Regions from separate parts of the Endozoicomonas sp. ALD040 genome, predicted to be linked through region 2. Evidence: predicted binding sites of a transcription regulator. Region 2 holds the regulator's gene; the other holds the start of a gene.

Region 1 (8,089 bases), 2.1 Mb from region 2:
AGGCTGATATTACTGTTGATACTGGCGAAGAAGTGATTAATTTTTGTGCTAACAATTATCTCGGGTTGGCCAATTCCCCTGAGCTGATAGACGCAGGCAGGCAGGCGCTGGATAAATATGGCTACGGTATGGCTTCCGTACGTTTTATCTGTGGAACCCAGGATGTTCACAAAGAGCTGGAAAAGCGTATTTCCGAGTTCCTGGGCATGAATGACACTATCCTGTATTCCTCCTGTTTTGACGCTAATGCCGGTTTGTTTGAAACCCTGTTGGGCCCTGAAGACGCTATCATCAGTGACTCTCTGAATCATGCCAGCATCATTGATGGTATACGTTTGTGCAAGGCGAAGCGCTTCCGCTATGCCAACAACGACATGGCAGACCTGGAAGCCAAACTGAAAGAAGCTGCAGAAGCAGGCGCCCGTTACAAGCTGATCGCAACGGACGGTGTATTCTCCATGGATGGCGTGATTGCCAACCTCAAAGGTGTCTGCGATCTGGCGGACAAGTACGATGCCATGGTCATGGTAGATGACTGTCATGCCGCAGGTTTTGTCGGTGAGAATGGCCGTGGTACCCACGAACACTGCGGTGTAATGGATCGTGTTGACATTATTACCGGTACTCTTGGCAAAGCTTTAGGTGGTGCTTCCGGTGGTTATACCTCTGCCCGCAGCCCGGAAGTCATCGACTGGCTGCGCAACCGCTCCCGTCCTTACCTGTTCTCCAACACCCTGAGTCCAACCATTGCCAGCGCTTCTATCAAGGTGCTGGATATGCTGGAATCGGGCGGTGAGCTGCGTGAGAAGCTGCGCCACAACTCGAATTACTTCCGCACCGAGATGGAAAAGCTGGGCTTTACCCTGGCGGGTAATGGCCATGCAATCATTCCCGTCATGCTCGGCGATGCTTCTTTGGCGGCCGAGTTTGCGGAACGAATGCTGAACGAGGGAATCTATGTAGTAGGATTCTCTTTCCCTGTTGTTCCAAGGGGCGCAGCCCGAATTCGTACCCAGATGTCAGCTGCTCATAACCAGGAACACATGGATCGAGTGATTGCAGCCTTTGCTAAAGTAGGCCGTGAGCTGGGCGTTATCTCCTGAAGGACCTGCGGAGCTGAGTGAATAGGAAGCTGACATGAAAACCCTGGCAAAACTGAAAGCGGAAAAAGGCATCTGGCTGGCCGACAAGCCCAGGCCGGAACCTGGCTACAACGATGTTCTGATCAAGATTCGCAAAACAGCGATCTGTGGAACCGACATGCACATCTATAACTGGGATGAGTGGTCACAAAAAACCATTCCTGTTGGAATGCATGTAGGACACGAGTTTATTGGTGATATTGTGGAAATGGGCGAAGGCGTGCGCGGCTTTGAAATAGGTCAGCGTGTGTCCGGTGAAGGTCATATTACCTGTGGCCACTGCCGTAATTGCCGTGCCGGCCGTCGCCACCTTTGTAATTTCACGGTTGGTGTGGGTGTCAATCGGGAAGGAGCTTTCGCAGAGTACCTCTGCATACCAGCGACCAATGCTTTCCCGATTCCCGATGACATCAGTGATGATCTGGCCTCCATCTTCGATCCCTTTGGCAATGCTGTACACACTGCTCTGTCGTTTGATCTGGTGGGTGAAGATGTATTGATCACCGGTGCCGGTCCTATCGGCATTATGGCGGTTGCAATCTGCAGGCATGTCGGTGCTCGTAATGTTGTCATTACTGACGTCAACGAATACCGTCTGGATCTGGCCCGTAAAATGGGAGCTACCTGTGCTGTTAACGTTGCCACTGAAGATCTGCAAGAGGTCATGGCAAAACTGGGGATGGTAGAAGGCTTTGACGTAGGCCTGGAGATGTCTGGTAATGGTCGTGCTTTCCAACAGATGCTGGAAAACATGAACTACGGTGGCAAGGTATCCCTGCTGGGTATTCCTTCCAGCGATACCACTATTGATTGGAATCAGGTGATCTTCAAGGGTCTGGTCATCAAGGGTATTTATGGCCGTGAGATGTACGAAACCTGGTATAAAATGACCAGTATGCTCCAGTCCGGTCTGGATATTTCCCCGGTGATTACTCACCGGATGCCGGTGGATGATTTCCAGAAAGGTTTTGAAATCATGGGGTCCGGCCAGTCTGGCAAAGTGATTCTTGATTGGAGTTGACCATCTCTAACATCGACCTGTCCACGCCATAATACGACTTAGCTCTGGTTCCCATGCTTCGGTGGGTGTCTTAAAACCTCTGGTTCTGTAAAAGAAAATGTGGAGCCGAAAGGCTCCACGATCAGAAGTTAATGCTTAACCAAAGTCACCCGCGATATAGTCACGGGTCTTCTGATTTTCAGCTTTGTTGAAGATCTTGCCGGTTTTATCAAACTCAACCAGCTCACCCAGATACATAAAGCCGGTGTAATCAGAGATACGCATGGCCTGTTGCATGTTGTGAGTCACGATCACAATGGTGTACTTCTGACGCAGTTCAGTAATCAGCTCTTCAATGGCGCTGGTGGCCAGTGGATCGAGAGCCGACGTGGGTTCGTCCATCAGGATGACTTCCGGCTCCAGGGCAATGGTGCGGGCGATGCACAGACGCTGCTGCTGACCACCGGACAGGCTGCTGGCATCGGCATTCAGCTTGTCCTTCACTTCTTTCCACAGATGGGCTCGCTTCAGGGCCTTTCTGGCACGAATAGCCATTTCCGGCTTGCTCAGTCCACCTTTCATCTTCAGACCGAAGGTGATGTTGTCGTAAATGGACATAGGGAAAGGCGTAGGCTTCTGGAAAACCATACCGACTTTGGAGCGCAATTCATTCAGATCCACACCACGTTGCAGGATATTTTCGTTATCCAGCAGAATCTCACCTTCAGCCGACTGACTGCCATACAGGTCGAAGATGCGATTCATGGTGCGCAGCAGGGTGGATTTACCACAGCCGGAAGGACCAATCAGAGCCGTTACCTTGTTGTTGTAAATCGGCATGTTGATGTTCTTCAGGGCTGGTTCAGAACCTTTGCTGTAAAAGAAACTGAGGTCTTTTACTTCCATTCTGGGTTGCAGAATATCATCGGCCAGACCGGATTCTGTCTTGATTTGACTCAGGCTTTCTGTAGCCGCAGGAGCAGTAGCAATGTTCATGTTCATTTGGCTGCCTTTCGAGCTTTGATCCAACGCGGTAAAGCAGTGGACAGAATATTGATAATCAGAATAAATACGGTTATCAGCAGTGCGCCGGCCCAGGCCAGTTGATTCCAGGATTCAAAAGGGCTCATAGCATACTGATAAATGGTCACCGGCAGGTTAGCCATAGGCTTGTCCAGATCGGTGCTCATGAAGTTACTGTTGAGGGCGGTAAACAACAGGGGGGCTGTTTCACCGGTAATCCGCGCTACAGACAACAGAATACCGGTCATAATACCGGGGCCGGCTGCCCGATAGCACAGCTGGGTAATGACTCGCCAGCGCGGAGCGCCCAGTCCGCTACCTGCTTCTTTCAAGGTGGTGGGAACCAGGCGCAGCATTTCTTCTGTGGTGCTGACGATAATGGGCAGTGCCAGAATAGCCAGTGCAATGGCACCTGCCCAACCAGAAAAGGAGCCGGTGGTGACCACCACAACCTTGTAGACAAACAGGCCGACCAGAATAGAAGGTGCGCTCATCAACATACCGTTGAGAAAGCGCAGTGCTTCAGCAATTTTTGAACTCTTGTCGGATTCAGACAGCCAGGTACCAGCCAATACACCCAGAGGTGCGGCGATCAGAATACCAAGAGCGGTCAGAATCAAACTGCCAACAATGGCGTTTTTCAGGCCACCGTGGCTACCGGGTCCGGGAGTGAGTTCGGTGAAGACATGCAGACCCATGCCGGAAATACCTTTTCCGACCAGGCTGTATAGTACGCTGGCCAGAACCACCAGGCCAAACAGTGCACAGAAGGTACAGAAGCCGATGAAAGCGTAGTTCTTGAGTTTCCTGACTGGCATTATCGCTTCCTCAACAGCAGACGGGCAGTACCCATCACAATAAAGGTGAGTACAAACAGTACCAGGCCCAGACTGATCAGAGCCGAGATGTGCATCTCATTAGTCGCTTCGTTGAACTGCTGCGCAATCGTAGAAGAAATAGAGCTCGCAGGCATGAACAGTGAAGTCTCTATACGGTTGGCGCCGCCTATTACAAAGGCAACTGCCATGGTTTCTCCCAGGGCACGACCCAGGCCGAGGATTCCGGCACCCACTGCGGCATTCTTGATACTTGGCAGCAGCACTCGGGTAATGACTTCATAGGGCGTAGCGCCAACACCGTATGCTGCTTCTCTGACCACATTGGGAATGGTTTTCAGGGCGTCACGAGTTAAAGCCGTAATAATGGGCAAAATCATGAACGACAGAATGATGCCCGCCGTTAGTAGACCTATACCGATGGGGGGACCGTCAAACCAGTGGCCAATCAGAGGCAGGCCAACCAGGTTTTCCAGTGCCCAGAATTGGAAGCCTTCTGAGAACCAGGGTGCGAAGACAAAAAGACCCCACATACCGTAAATAATACTGGGTACAGCGGCCAGCAGCTCAATGGCCATGCTCACGGGGCGACTGATCCAGTCGGGGGCCAGCTCGGCCAGGAAGATCGCCGTGCCCAGACCGACAGGAATGGCAATAATAATGGCGATAAGCGAAGAAACCAGGGTGCCATAAATAGCAGAAGCGGCACCAAACTCACTGTTTACCGGGTCCCAGACATTACGAAATACAAAGCCGGGGCCAAACTCGGAGAGAGCCAGCCAACCGCCGTCGATCAGGGAAAGGATAATCCCGATCAACACCAGAAAAATCAGAATGGCGCTGGTGAAGCTCAGTCTGTAGAAGATTGAGTCACCCTTTATAGCGCTGGGCATCGCAGTTAAAAGCATAAGCTACAACAAGACAGCTGACCAGCGCTATGCTGATCAGCTGTCGTTCGTTTCCTGTTTAAGAAAGGCTAGAATAACCGGTTACTTGATAATGGTTTGTCCGTTGCTAGTCAAGTCTTCTTTCCAGACATTCTCTACCATGTTAACTACGCTTTCCGGCATTGGGATGTAGTCCAGACCTTCTGCAAGTTCGCCGCCTTTCTCGTAGCTCCACTCGAAGAAGTCGATGATTTGCTCAGCTTTCTCGGCGTCAGCCTGATCTTTATGCATCAGGATGAAGGTCGCTGCTGTCATAGGCCAGGAGTCAGCACCAGGCTGGTTGTTCAGCAGCAATTCGAAGCCCGGAGCATTCTCCCAGTCGGCATTGGCAGCGGCAGCCTGGAAGGTTTCCATGCTTGGCTTCAGGAACTTGCCATCAGCACTGGCCAGCTGGGTGTAGGTCAGGTCGTTTTGTTTTGCAAAGGCATATTCTACATAACCGATAGCACCACGGGTACGGCCCACGAAGTTGGCGACACCAGCGTTACCGTTACCACCGATAGTGGTAGCTGCTTTTGGCCAGGTGATGTCGGTGTTTCTGCCGATATTCTCACTCCACTCCGAGCTGATCTGGCTCAGGTAATCGGTGAAGTTGTAGGTGGTACCGGAACCATCGGAACGATGGACGACATAGATAGCCTGGGCAGGAATCTCAAGATCTGGGTTCAGAGCAGTGATGCGCTCGTCATTCCACTTCTTGATTTTACCCAGGTAGATGTCTGCCAGAACTTCACCGGTCAGCTTCAGAGCACCGGACTCAATGCCAGGTACGTTGATCACTGGAACAATAGCGCCCATCACCATTGGGAACTGGATCATCTCTTCTTTATCCAGTCGCTCTTCATTCAGAGGTGCGTCGCTGGCGCCAAAGTCGACGGTCTTGGCAGTGATCTGACGGATACCACCGCCGGAACCGATGGCCTGGTAGTTGATGCGAATACCGGTTTCTTTCTGGTATTCCTCAGCCCATTTGGCATAGATCGGATGTGGGAAACTGGCTCCCGCACCGTTGATAACTTCTGTCTTGGCAGATGCAGAGAAGGACGCTGCAGCCAACATGGAGGACATTACAATAGACTTCAGAAACTTCACTTCTATTCTCCCCGAGAAACTCGCTTGGAGTGTACTTGCGTTTACAAAGAAAAATCTTTTGCCGTGCCTTAATCTGTCAGTGGGTTGTGCAAAATATTTTTCTGTTACCTCAAAATTTGATGGGTGCAAGGATAGGGGGTGAATATTTCAGTAATGTTACAGGTTTGTTTGGATTTTATGAAAATGACAGTTTTTGACTCCAGGGTGTCTGTCCTGTCTTTTTGGCAGAAAAAAAAGACACCCATAAATTTGCTTCCCCATCCACCTGGTCTACTTTTTCACCCATCACTGATTTTTTACCCAGACAGGTGAGTTCATGGCTCAGGCCCGCAATACTCTGATTGACCCCGGCTCAACGCCTTATTACCACTGCATGGCAAGATGTGTTCGTCAGGCTTACCTCTGTGGAGAGAACCACCTGACTGGCAAGAATTACGAGCATCGCCGCCAATGGGTGGTGGATAAACTTCAGGAACTGGTTTCAGTCTTTGCTATCGAAGTTTGCGCTTACGCTGTCATGTCGAATCATTATCATGTGGTTTTGCACATCAATCAGTCATCTGCCAGGAGCTGGTCACGGAATGAAGTGCTGCATCGTTGGACGACCTTGTTCAGAGGTCCACTTCTGGTGCAAAGGCATCTGGCCGCTGACAAACTGGGCAGCGCTGAATTGGCCCGTATTGATGAATATGCTGAGGAATACCGGCGTCGTTTAGCGGATATCAGCTGGTTTATGCGCTGCCTGAATGAACATCTTGCTCGTGAGGCTAATAAAGAAGACGAGTGTAAAGGACGCTTCTGGGAAGGTCGCTTTAAAAGCCAGGCATTGCTGGACGAAGCAGCGTTACTGACCTGCATGACCTACGTTGACTTGAATCCGATTCGGGCTGGAAAGGCAGAAATACCGGAAGAGTCGAACTACACGTCGATTCAGGAACGGGTGGAGCAGGTTACACATTCTGAGACTAAAAAACAGCCGCTGACCCTGAAACCTTTCTGTTTGCAGGGACAGGAAACGGACGTTGCCCTTCCCTACCTTCTTCACGACTATCTGGAACTGGTTGACTGGAGTGGCCGCATTGTCAGGACAGATAAGAAAGGTTCCATCCCGTCGCATATCCCTCGTATTCTTGAAAGACTGGAAATTGATCCGGATGAGTGGCTGAAAACCATGCAATGGAATAATCGTTTTTATCGGGCAGTTGGCCGTCTGGAGGCGATGAAGGCTTATGCACTTGAAGCCGGACAGAAGTGGCTTCGAGGTTTAAATGTCTGTAGTCGTTTGTATATGATAGGTTAGCGTAGAAGTCAGTTAAGACGTCAAAGACCCTCTCTTTATCTCTCTTCGACTCATGTCGGAATGAATTTGCATTGTCTGAATTATGGCTTGAACAGCCTCTGTTCGTTGGATGGCGATGTGTGGCTCAATGATACGCTACTTGAAGATAGATTTTCTGATCCTTTTTGGGAATACAGTTTTTGAAGGTCTTGTTTTTATTTTTATGGGTGTCTTATTTTTTTCTGTGGCTGGCCTCAATGGCAACATCCAGACCTGCTTTTTCTATGGGTCTTCATAGCCTATAAATATATGTGCTAAGGAAGCTCACATAAGGCTCACTGATAGCAATGTAGCTTTTTTAACGAATACAGGTGAAAGTATGGCTATAACATGTGTCTTAAAGACACTTTTGTTTTCAATGTTTTTGTTTTTTTATCAGCAGGGGCTTGCAAACGACACCTATCGTCTTGAAAAATTTCGTAACTATCAAATGAAAAACTGGAAACCCCTTTCAAAAGAGCAACAAAACTGCAGAGATCAACCCGACATAAGCCCACTTGAAAATATTCGTATTGGCTTTGTCAGGCTTAACTTAGAATCTGATGACCTATCCGGAGATGAGCGACTGGAAACCTGTGAAACTTACGAAGTTGATGAGCAAGACTTTAATCGTATGACCAACTTTTATTTTAATTATGTGAACACGGGTAATCCTGAATTTCGAAAAAATCGCATTCAAAGAGTATTGAGACTCATACATCGTATATTCG
Region 2 (8,089 bases):
ACTGTCCAGCATGGTTTCGATGTATCCAGACACAACCGTCAGTGGTGTTCTCAGTTCATGGGAGACATTGGCAACAAAGTCTTTTCTCATGACTTCCAGCTGATTCAAGCGCGTGACATCTCTAACGGTCATGAGACGATTGCCTTTGCCATAAACCGTTATATTAAATTGCAGTTGATGATCAGGGTTGATTGGCGAGGGGATCTCAAGAGCTTTTTGATAACCACCCTGCTCAAAGTAGTCGACAAACCTTGGATCACGTAGCAGATTGGTAATCAACTGCCCCTGATCGTCAGGCGTCTTAAGCCCTATCAAAGTTCCAGCGGCGGGATTCCACCATTCCAGGTTGCTCTGATTATCTATCATTACAACACCGTCGTTCAGCGCAGCAGTTGATTCCTGAACACGTTCAATCACTCCGGCCAGCTTTTGCCGGGAACGACTGTGCTGTTTTTGCAATCGATAGATACCATCAAAAATTTGCCCCCAGAACCCTTTACTCTCAGGAGGCTCTTTGCTCCTGGCCTTGGGGTCATTCAGCCAGTCCAGCAGCTTGAAAAGCTGACGGAAGCTCCAGACAAAATAACCTCCCATGACCACACAGAGTCCTAAAAAAGGCTCTCCAAACAACCAGCCCAGGGAAAACCCGACAATCACGTAGGCGATCATGCGGCTCAGCAAATGGGTTTTTGAAATTGTTGTCATATTACTCCCGGCCAGATAACTGCTGAGCACTGAGCATAAAAGGTTTACACCCTCGTTGAGAAACGATATCCAGTACCACGAACCGTTTGCACAAAGGCTTCGTAGTTATCACCTAAGGCCTTACGCAAGCGTCGAATGTGTACATCAACGGTTCGCTCTTCCACATAAACGTTGCCACCCCAGACCTGATCCAGTAACTGCCCACGGGTATAGGCACGCTCCTGGTGCGTCAGGAAAAACTGCAGCAAACGGTACTCGGTAGGTCCTATTTCAGCAGGTGAGCCATCAATAGAGACTCTGTGGCTGACAGGGTCCAGCTCCAATCCCTTGATGACAATGGGAGACTGGTTATCAAATCCGCCTGTACGACGGAGAACCGCTTTTAAACGAGCAGCCAGCTCGCGGGGAGAAAAAGGCTTGGTGATGTAGTCATCGGCACCGGTTTCAAGTCCCTGGATTTTGTGGTCTTCTTCACCTTTGGCCGTCAACATAACAATGGGTATTTCAGAGGTCAGCTCATTGCGCTTCAGACGACGGGCCAGTTCAATTCCAGAGACATCTGGTAACATCCAGTCCAGCAAGATCAGATCGGGTTTGTTATCCACAATCAGAGAGTGCGCTTCTCTGGCATCTGCTGCCTCAAGACAGTCATACCCTGCCATTTCCAGAGCAACGGTCACCATTTCGCGAATCGGTGCTTCGTCATCTACGATCAGAATGGTCTTTCCTGGCATTAATCTCTACCTGTTATCTGTCGATTCGATTTCGGCGGTGACGTTCTGGCATCTATCAGCTGAAGCTCATTAGGGCTATATCAGGATGGTAGTGTCTCAGGACAGCACCTTTCCTATCGCTCAGGCTGCTTCTCACTACTTTGATCAACCGCACTATACACCGGACATTACACCTTTGAAATGTTACAGGCAGATGACACACTAAAGGCTGATATTGCAGCTTAAAAATAAAAAGATCCCTCAGGGTTTACAGGGTAAGGCTTTTCGCCATTTATCCCCACAGCCACCATAAGTAGCAATACTTACCGGGCTCTAAGCCGGATTGAAGATCAAAGATAACTCAACACGAAACCTGCAAATACAATGGCTCCGGCCCAGTGGTTACTAAGAAACGCCCTGAAGCAGGCTTCACGCTCACGACGACGGGTTAACCATTGCTGGTAAACGAAAAGGGCTGCGACAGCCAACAATGAGAGATAATAGAGAGCACCTAACTCCAGTTGATGGCCTGCCATGGCCAGTGTCATCAGGGTAAGTACCTGCAGGCAACCAACAATCAGGTTATCCATCTCGCCAAATAGAATGGCTGTGGACTTGATACCTACTTTCAGATCATCGTCACGATCCACCATGGCGTATTGAGTATCGTAAGCCACTGTCCAGAAGAGATTGGCCAGAAACATCAGCCAGACGATGTTTCCCAACGAGCCACTCTGAGCCGCAAAAGCCATGGGTATCGACCAGCCAAAAGCAGCCCCCAAAACCACCTGAGGCAGATGAGTGTGTCTTTTGGCAAAAGGGTAAGCCGAGGCCAGCAATAATCCGGCAAAAGAGAGCTGGACGGTAAGAGTATTGGTAAAGAGTACAAGAATGAAAGACAAAAGTACCATACCGGAGAAATAGATCAGCGCTTCTTTTTCCTGAATTTTACCCGTTACCAGCGGTCGATGCTGTGTTCTCTTAACATGGCCGTCCACTTTCCTGTCAGCAAAGTCATTAATAACGCAGCCTGCACTGCGCATCAAAACCACGCCGACCGAAAAAATCACCAGATTCTTCAGACTCGGTACACCTTCTGCCGCCACCCAGAGTGCCCACATAGTAGGCCAGAACAACAGATAAATACCAATAGGCCGGTCCAGCCGGGCCAGCCGTAAGAAATCTTTTAAACGGGGAAATCGTTGCAGAACTACTTCAGTGCCTGCCAATACCGCCATTGGTTTTCTGAATTGCATCATAATATTTAGCTGCTTATCTGCATCTTTATTATCATCGCTGAGATTCTTATTGCTCATCGCCCTGAATCATGACCCGCATCGCCAGTTTATCAGGTCAGGCCAGGTTCTCAATCAGGCCATGACCAGACCGACTGCGGAAATCTCTATATTTCACGAGGTAAGTGCTTCGACAAACAATCATTCTTGTAGAGCTTCAGGGTTCAGGATGCTTCGACATGACTCTGGAGTGCTTCTCTGTCTGTTCAGACAGGTCCGGCAAAAAGATTTCACAAACAGATATAGACTTTTCGTGCAAATAAAATAACGACCGCCTTCCCCAGGCTGTTTCATCAGAGTATTTTTCAACCAGATGAGGATTAAACTGACGAGCCGGCAGTTCCGCTACCTCAAATGGTCCCCGACGCATACCGGGATGATTAAATAAAAACTCCCCCAGGGGCTTAGTGCCCAGTTGCAGCAGCTCTCTGTTCGTGCCAATAAGACTGCTGTGAGGCAATACACTTCGTGCAAACACTCTGGGTCGGCCACCACAGATCAGCAGAACCTCCCTGATAGAAGCCATTTTGCTGCAATGTCTGTTTTCGAATGATCCTGCCAACTCACCAGACGTGGACGTAGCCTTTGACTGTTCATAGTTATTGAGAAACTTTAGCTCCGAACAGGTCGGCATAAAGGTCCCGTGACGAATAACCTGAACCCTGAAGTCGCCGTCAAACTCATGTTTCAAACGCTGAGTCAGGGAACCTCTGTCCAGCAGCCAGTCTCTCCAGGGCTCTGGAATCTGCTGTTTCAAATAATGTCTCGGCTTCCAGGATAAGCCTGAAAAATCAATAAAAGGCACCATCACTCCTGCTGCACAAATCCAATTTTCCAGAACTGCCCCGGGAGGAAACAAGGCAGCTCACCTTGACACTCCCCGCCTTGTCAGGCGAGGCTTCTGACTTCATAAGCTACAGCCAGCCTATAACGACCGGACTTACGCAGAAGCCTCCATCAGCAGCAACCGGGTGCCCCTCGGTTATTTATTGGTCTTTTGTTTGATTTGCCGCTGCCTTAACGGGTCACTCAGGTATGGGTTCATCTGGTTCTTCAAGGGCGGTTGGGCAGTTGGCTCTGCCTTAATTTTTTGTTAACAGTGCTTGGTTTTCATCATCGTGAGTTTCTGCATAGAGACAGACCGACAGTGAATTTAGCCAACTATGCACAAACACGCAAGCATAAGGCTCTTCACCAGCGCGGCCCGACCTACGCGGCCCGACCTACGCGGCCCGACCTACGCGGCCCGACCTACGCGGCCCGACCTTCCCGACTTATATCTCCCTCCGCCCGATTGAGGGTGTCGCAAAACTCCAACAACTCGTTCCCACGCTGGAACCCACAGGGCCTAAAAGCATGGCAACCAGAGTTTTTGCGACACCCTCCAAGGAGCCTGACCGAGAATAGACTGCCCTACTGCGGCGGCAGCAAATTGGTCTGAAAATCCGCTTTTGTTCGTCAAATAGCTCGCTATTCTCCTCACAAAACCGAATTTTCATCCTCAATTTTCTGCCGTCCTCGCTACGGGCGCTATTCTCGGTCAGGCTCCAAGGCGGGGAGTGTCACGGTTTCCTCAATTTCTTTCTGCCTGACTTTAATGGACACGACCGAATTCTTTTCTATGCTTCCTGCCAATGGTATAAATCATCCCCAAGGGATGATCGAAAACTATAAATCAGGATCCGCGCATGGCTGTCGTAAAACGTACGCCCCAAAAGACCGGTCGTATAAGAACCGAGAGAGTTCGGCTGATTTTGAAAGCTGCCGAACAGGAGTTTGCCCGGCATGGATTCGGGGGAGCCACAATCCAGCGTATAGCTGACCTGGCCGATTTACCAAAACCGACTGTCTTGTATTACTTCAGTAACAAGCAGGAAATTTATGACGAAGTTCTTAACAATATTTTGTATCTCTGGAATGACAAACTGAACAGCTTTCATCCGAAAGATGACCCTGCAGAGTCACTTGAACGGTATATCCGCTCAAAAATAGAAGTCTCCAGAAGATACCCCACAGCCAGCCGAATTTTTGCCAGTGAAATCATTCATGGCTGCCAGCAGCTGTCTCCGTCCATGAAGGACTCTACCCAGCAGTGGTTTAAAAACAAAACAGAGATTTTTCAGCACTGGATGGATGAGGGTAAAATGGCCCGGGTAGAGCCCATGCACCTGATTTTTATGATCTGGGGATCGACTCAGCATTACGCTGATTATGAAAAACAGATCTGCCTTATCATGAACAAAAAGAAACTGCCTGCCTCAACCTACGATCAAGCCGCTGACACTATCTGCGACATTGTTCTTCGTGGTTGCGGTCTGAAGGTTTGAGAAACGATAAAAATCTTGTAGAGTCACAAGGTAAAAATGAACCGGGCAGATTAACACGCAAGTCACTGCCATAAACTGCTGTATTGGCGGTCTATGGTATACGGCAGCTTGTTGCACTATCCAGACCGTCCTGCTCATAACAAGAGGCAGATGATGAGAGTCTGGATAAAACATCCCCTGGCTATTTTCACCGCAAACAGTCAGGACGCCGGTAACGGCGTGGTGATTGATGAAAGCTCCGGCAAGATCACAGAGCTGGTTCCCTCGGGACAGTCTCCGAAAGTCTCCTGTGATCAAAGCTATGACGCTTCCGGACAGGTTCTCCTTCCCGGTCTGATCAATACTCATCACCATCTTTATCAGACCCTGACCCGCGCCTTCCCTCCGGCACTGAATAAAAAACTCTTTCCCTGGCTGCAAACGCTTTATCCTGTCTGGGCCAGACTGAAGCCAGAGATGCTGTTTAACGCCACTCAGCTGGGACTGACAGAACTGCAGCAGTCCGGTTGTACAACAGTGGCAGATCATCACTACCTATTCCCGGAAGCACTCACAGAAGCCATTGATATTCAGGTGAAGGCCGCTGACAGTATTGGCAGCAGGGTTATACTGACTCGGGGTTCCATGAGCCTTGGAGAGAAGGATGGAGGCCTTCCTCCCCAGTCTACCGTGCAAACAGAAGCTGAGATACTCGACGACTCCGAACGTCTGATTCATCGTTATCATGAGTCAGACGAGGGGGCAAAGGTTCAGATTGCCCTGGCACCCTGCTCACCTTTTTCAGTCAGCACAGAGTTGATGAAAGAGACCGCTGGGCTGGCCCGTAAACACAATGTTCGATTACATACCCATCTGGCTGAAACCCATGATGAAGACAACTTCTGCATCGAGCGGTTCGGTTTACGGCCACTGGATTACCTGGAATCTGTGGATTGGCTGGCTGACGATGTCTGGCTGGCCCATGGTATTCATTTCAATGACGATGAAATCAAAAGAATGGGACAGGCGGGCATGGGCGTCTGTCACTGCCCTACCTCGAATATGCTGCTGGCATCGGGCATCTGCCGCACCAAAGAACTGGCGTCTGCAGGCGTGCACGTCGGACTGGGTGTGGATGGCTCCGCTTCAAACGACGGCTCCAATATGATGCAGGAAGTCCGTCAGGCTTTGCTGATCAATCGTCTGCGTTACGCCGCAGACGAAGTCACTCATCTCGATGCTCTGTACTGGGCAACAAAAGGCTCAGCCAAAGTGCTTGGCAGGGGCGATATTGGAGAACTGGCAGAAGGAAAGCAAGCCGACCTTGCTCTTTTCAGCCTGGATGAGTTGCGTTTCAGTGGCAGCCATGACCCACTGGCAGCACTGGTTCTTTGTGGAGGCCATAAAGCAGCTGCCGTTATGTGTGCAGGAAAGTGGCTGATTAAAGATGAAACACTACTTCATCTTGATCAAGAGGCCATCATGGCTGCACACCAGCTTTCTGCCAGAAAGCTGGTGTCTTGAGAGGCTGTCGTAAATCTCTGGTTCCAATGCTCCAGAGATTTATGACGGGGAACGAGTTGTAGGGTATGACGGAAATAATCAGGAAGTGGTTTCTTCTTTGATGGCTCCCGAAGATGCATTAATATTTTTCACCACTTTTCTCTGATCGCTGGATTCAGGCCCGGAATCTTCAGGCAAAACCAGTGTCAGCAAAATAGCGGTCAGACCTCCGGTGGTAATCGCCGAGCTGAAAATGTTTTTGACCAGTTCCGGCATCTGGCTCAGCACCCCGGGCACAATAGTGACGCCCAGCCCCATACCCATGGACACAGCAATGATCATTACCTGTCGACGATCAAGTGATCCTGAAGCCAGGATGCGAATACCTGAAGCGGCCACCGTGCCAAACATAACCAATGTAGCCCCACCCAGCACAGGCTTGGGAACCAGCATCAGGATGGCCCCGAGTATCGGGAAAAGTCCCATCACTAAAAACAAACCGGCAATGATATAGCCAACAAACCGGCTGGCGACACCGGTCATTTGAATCACACCATTGTTCTGGCTAAACGTCGTCGTTGGAAAGCTGTTCAGGCAAGCTGCGGTCAGAGAGTTCACGCCATCAGCCAAAATACCGCCACGAATACGCTCAACGTATCCATCACCCTCAATAGGTTCACCCGAAAGTTTTGCTGTCGCAGTCAGGTCACCGGTAGATTCAATGGTCGTTATGACATAAATGAGAGCAATCGGAATGAATAGCTCCCAATCGAAGGTCATTCCATATTTAAAAGGCACCGGAGCAGTAAATAAAACCGAGTCCGACAATCCCTGCAGAGTCATTTTACCGGTATAAAGTGTTATCAGGCTGCCCACCAGCAAGCCAAGGAAGATCGCCGAGAGACGCACCATGGGACGAGAACTGCGATTAAAAAAGATCACAGTCGCTAACACGGTGATGCTCACTGCAAGGTTGCTCAGCGCACCAAAATCAGGCGCATTGAAGCCACCGGCCATATCGGTCACAGCTACCTTAATCAGGCTGAGACCAATCAGTGAAATAACAATTCCGGTAATGGTTGGCGTAATAATCTTGCGCAGCTTATGGAAAAAGCGGCTCAGGACAATCTCGATAAATGCCCCGAAAAAACAAAGACCCGTCATCAGTGCAATAATCTCTTCACTGCTGCCTCCCCGACTCTTAACCACAAAACCGGCAGCAATAAGGGAGCTCAAAAACGCAAAACTGGTTCCCTGAATACTCAACAAACCAGACCCCAGGGGACCAAACCGTCTGGCCTGGATAAAGGTACCTATCCCTGAGGCGATCAGCGCCATACTGATCAGGTAAGGAATATGCTCTCCCAAACCCAACACCCCACCGATGACCAGGGTCGGTGTCACAACCCCCACAAAGCTGGCTATCATATGCTGCAGGGCACTGAAAAAAGCTCGAAATAATGGTGGTTTGTCGTTTAATTGGTGGATGAGGTCGGGATTATGAGTCTGGCTATTCATGCATACTCCTGCCGTCTATTTTTTTTTATACAGAGTGAGTATTGCAATT

The links. Region 2 encodes PhoB, which activates phosphate uptake and scavenging genes when phosphate is short. Its sites were predicted from a motif close to TGTCATANNNNTGTCANA; they were not measured.
Region 1: pstS (phosphate ABC transporter substrate-binding protein PstS) is a predicted target of PhoB. The motif match lies at 6,184-6,201, and genes of this name have one in related genera.

What each region holds. Positions count from the first base shown of each region.
Region 1 covers NZ_CP184829.1:637,587-645,675, reverse strand. Annotated here, with positions in the region: gene ACOJUN_RS02230 (glycine C-acetyltransferase) at 1-1,103, shown strand, start outside; gene tdh (L-threonine 3-dehydrogenase) at 1,138-2,163, shown strand; gene pstB (phosphate ABC transporter ATP-binding protein PstB) at 2,299-3,048, opposite strand; gene pstA (phosphate ABC transporter permease PstA) at 3,141-3,983, opposite strand; gene pstC (phosphate ABC transporter permease subunit PstC) at 3,983-4,909, opposite strand; gene pstS (phosphate ABC transporter substrate-binding protein PstS) at 4,991-6,040, opposite strand; gene ACOJUN_RS02200 (transposase) at 6,357-7,340, shown strand; gene ACOJUN_RS02195 (RING finger protein) at 7,699-8,089, shown strand, end outside.
Region 2 covers NZ_CP184829.1:2,703,473-2,711,561, reverse strand. Annotated here, with positions in the region: gene phoR (phosphate regulon sensor histidine kinase PhoR) at 1-705, opposite strand, end outside; gene phoB (phosphate regulon transcriptional regulator PhoB) at 750-1,439, opposite strand; gene ubiA (4-hydroxybenzoate octaprenyltransferase) at 1,769-2,656, opposite strand; gene ACOJUN_RS09525 (chorismate--pyruvate lyase family protein) at 2,871-3,521, opposite strand; gene ACOJUN_RS09520 (TetR/AcrR family transcriptional regulator) at 4,402-5,040, shown strand; gene ACOJUN_RS09515 (8-oxoguanine deaminase) at 5,191-6,543, shown strand; gene ACOJUN_RS09510 (uracil-xanthine permease family protein) at 6,622-8,040, opposite strand.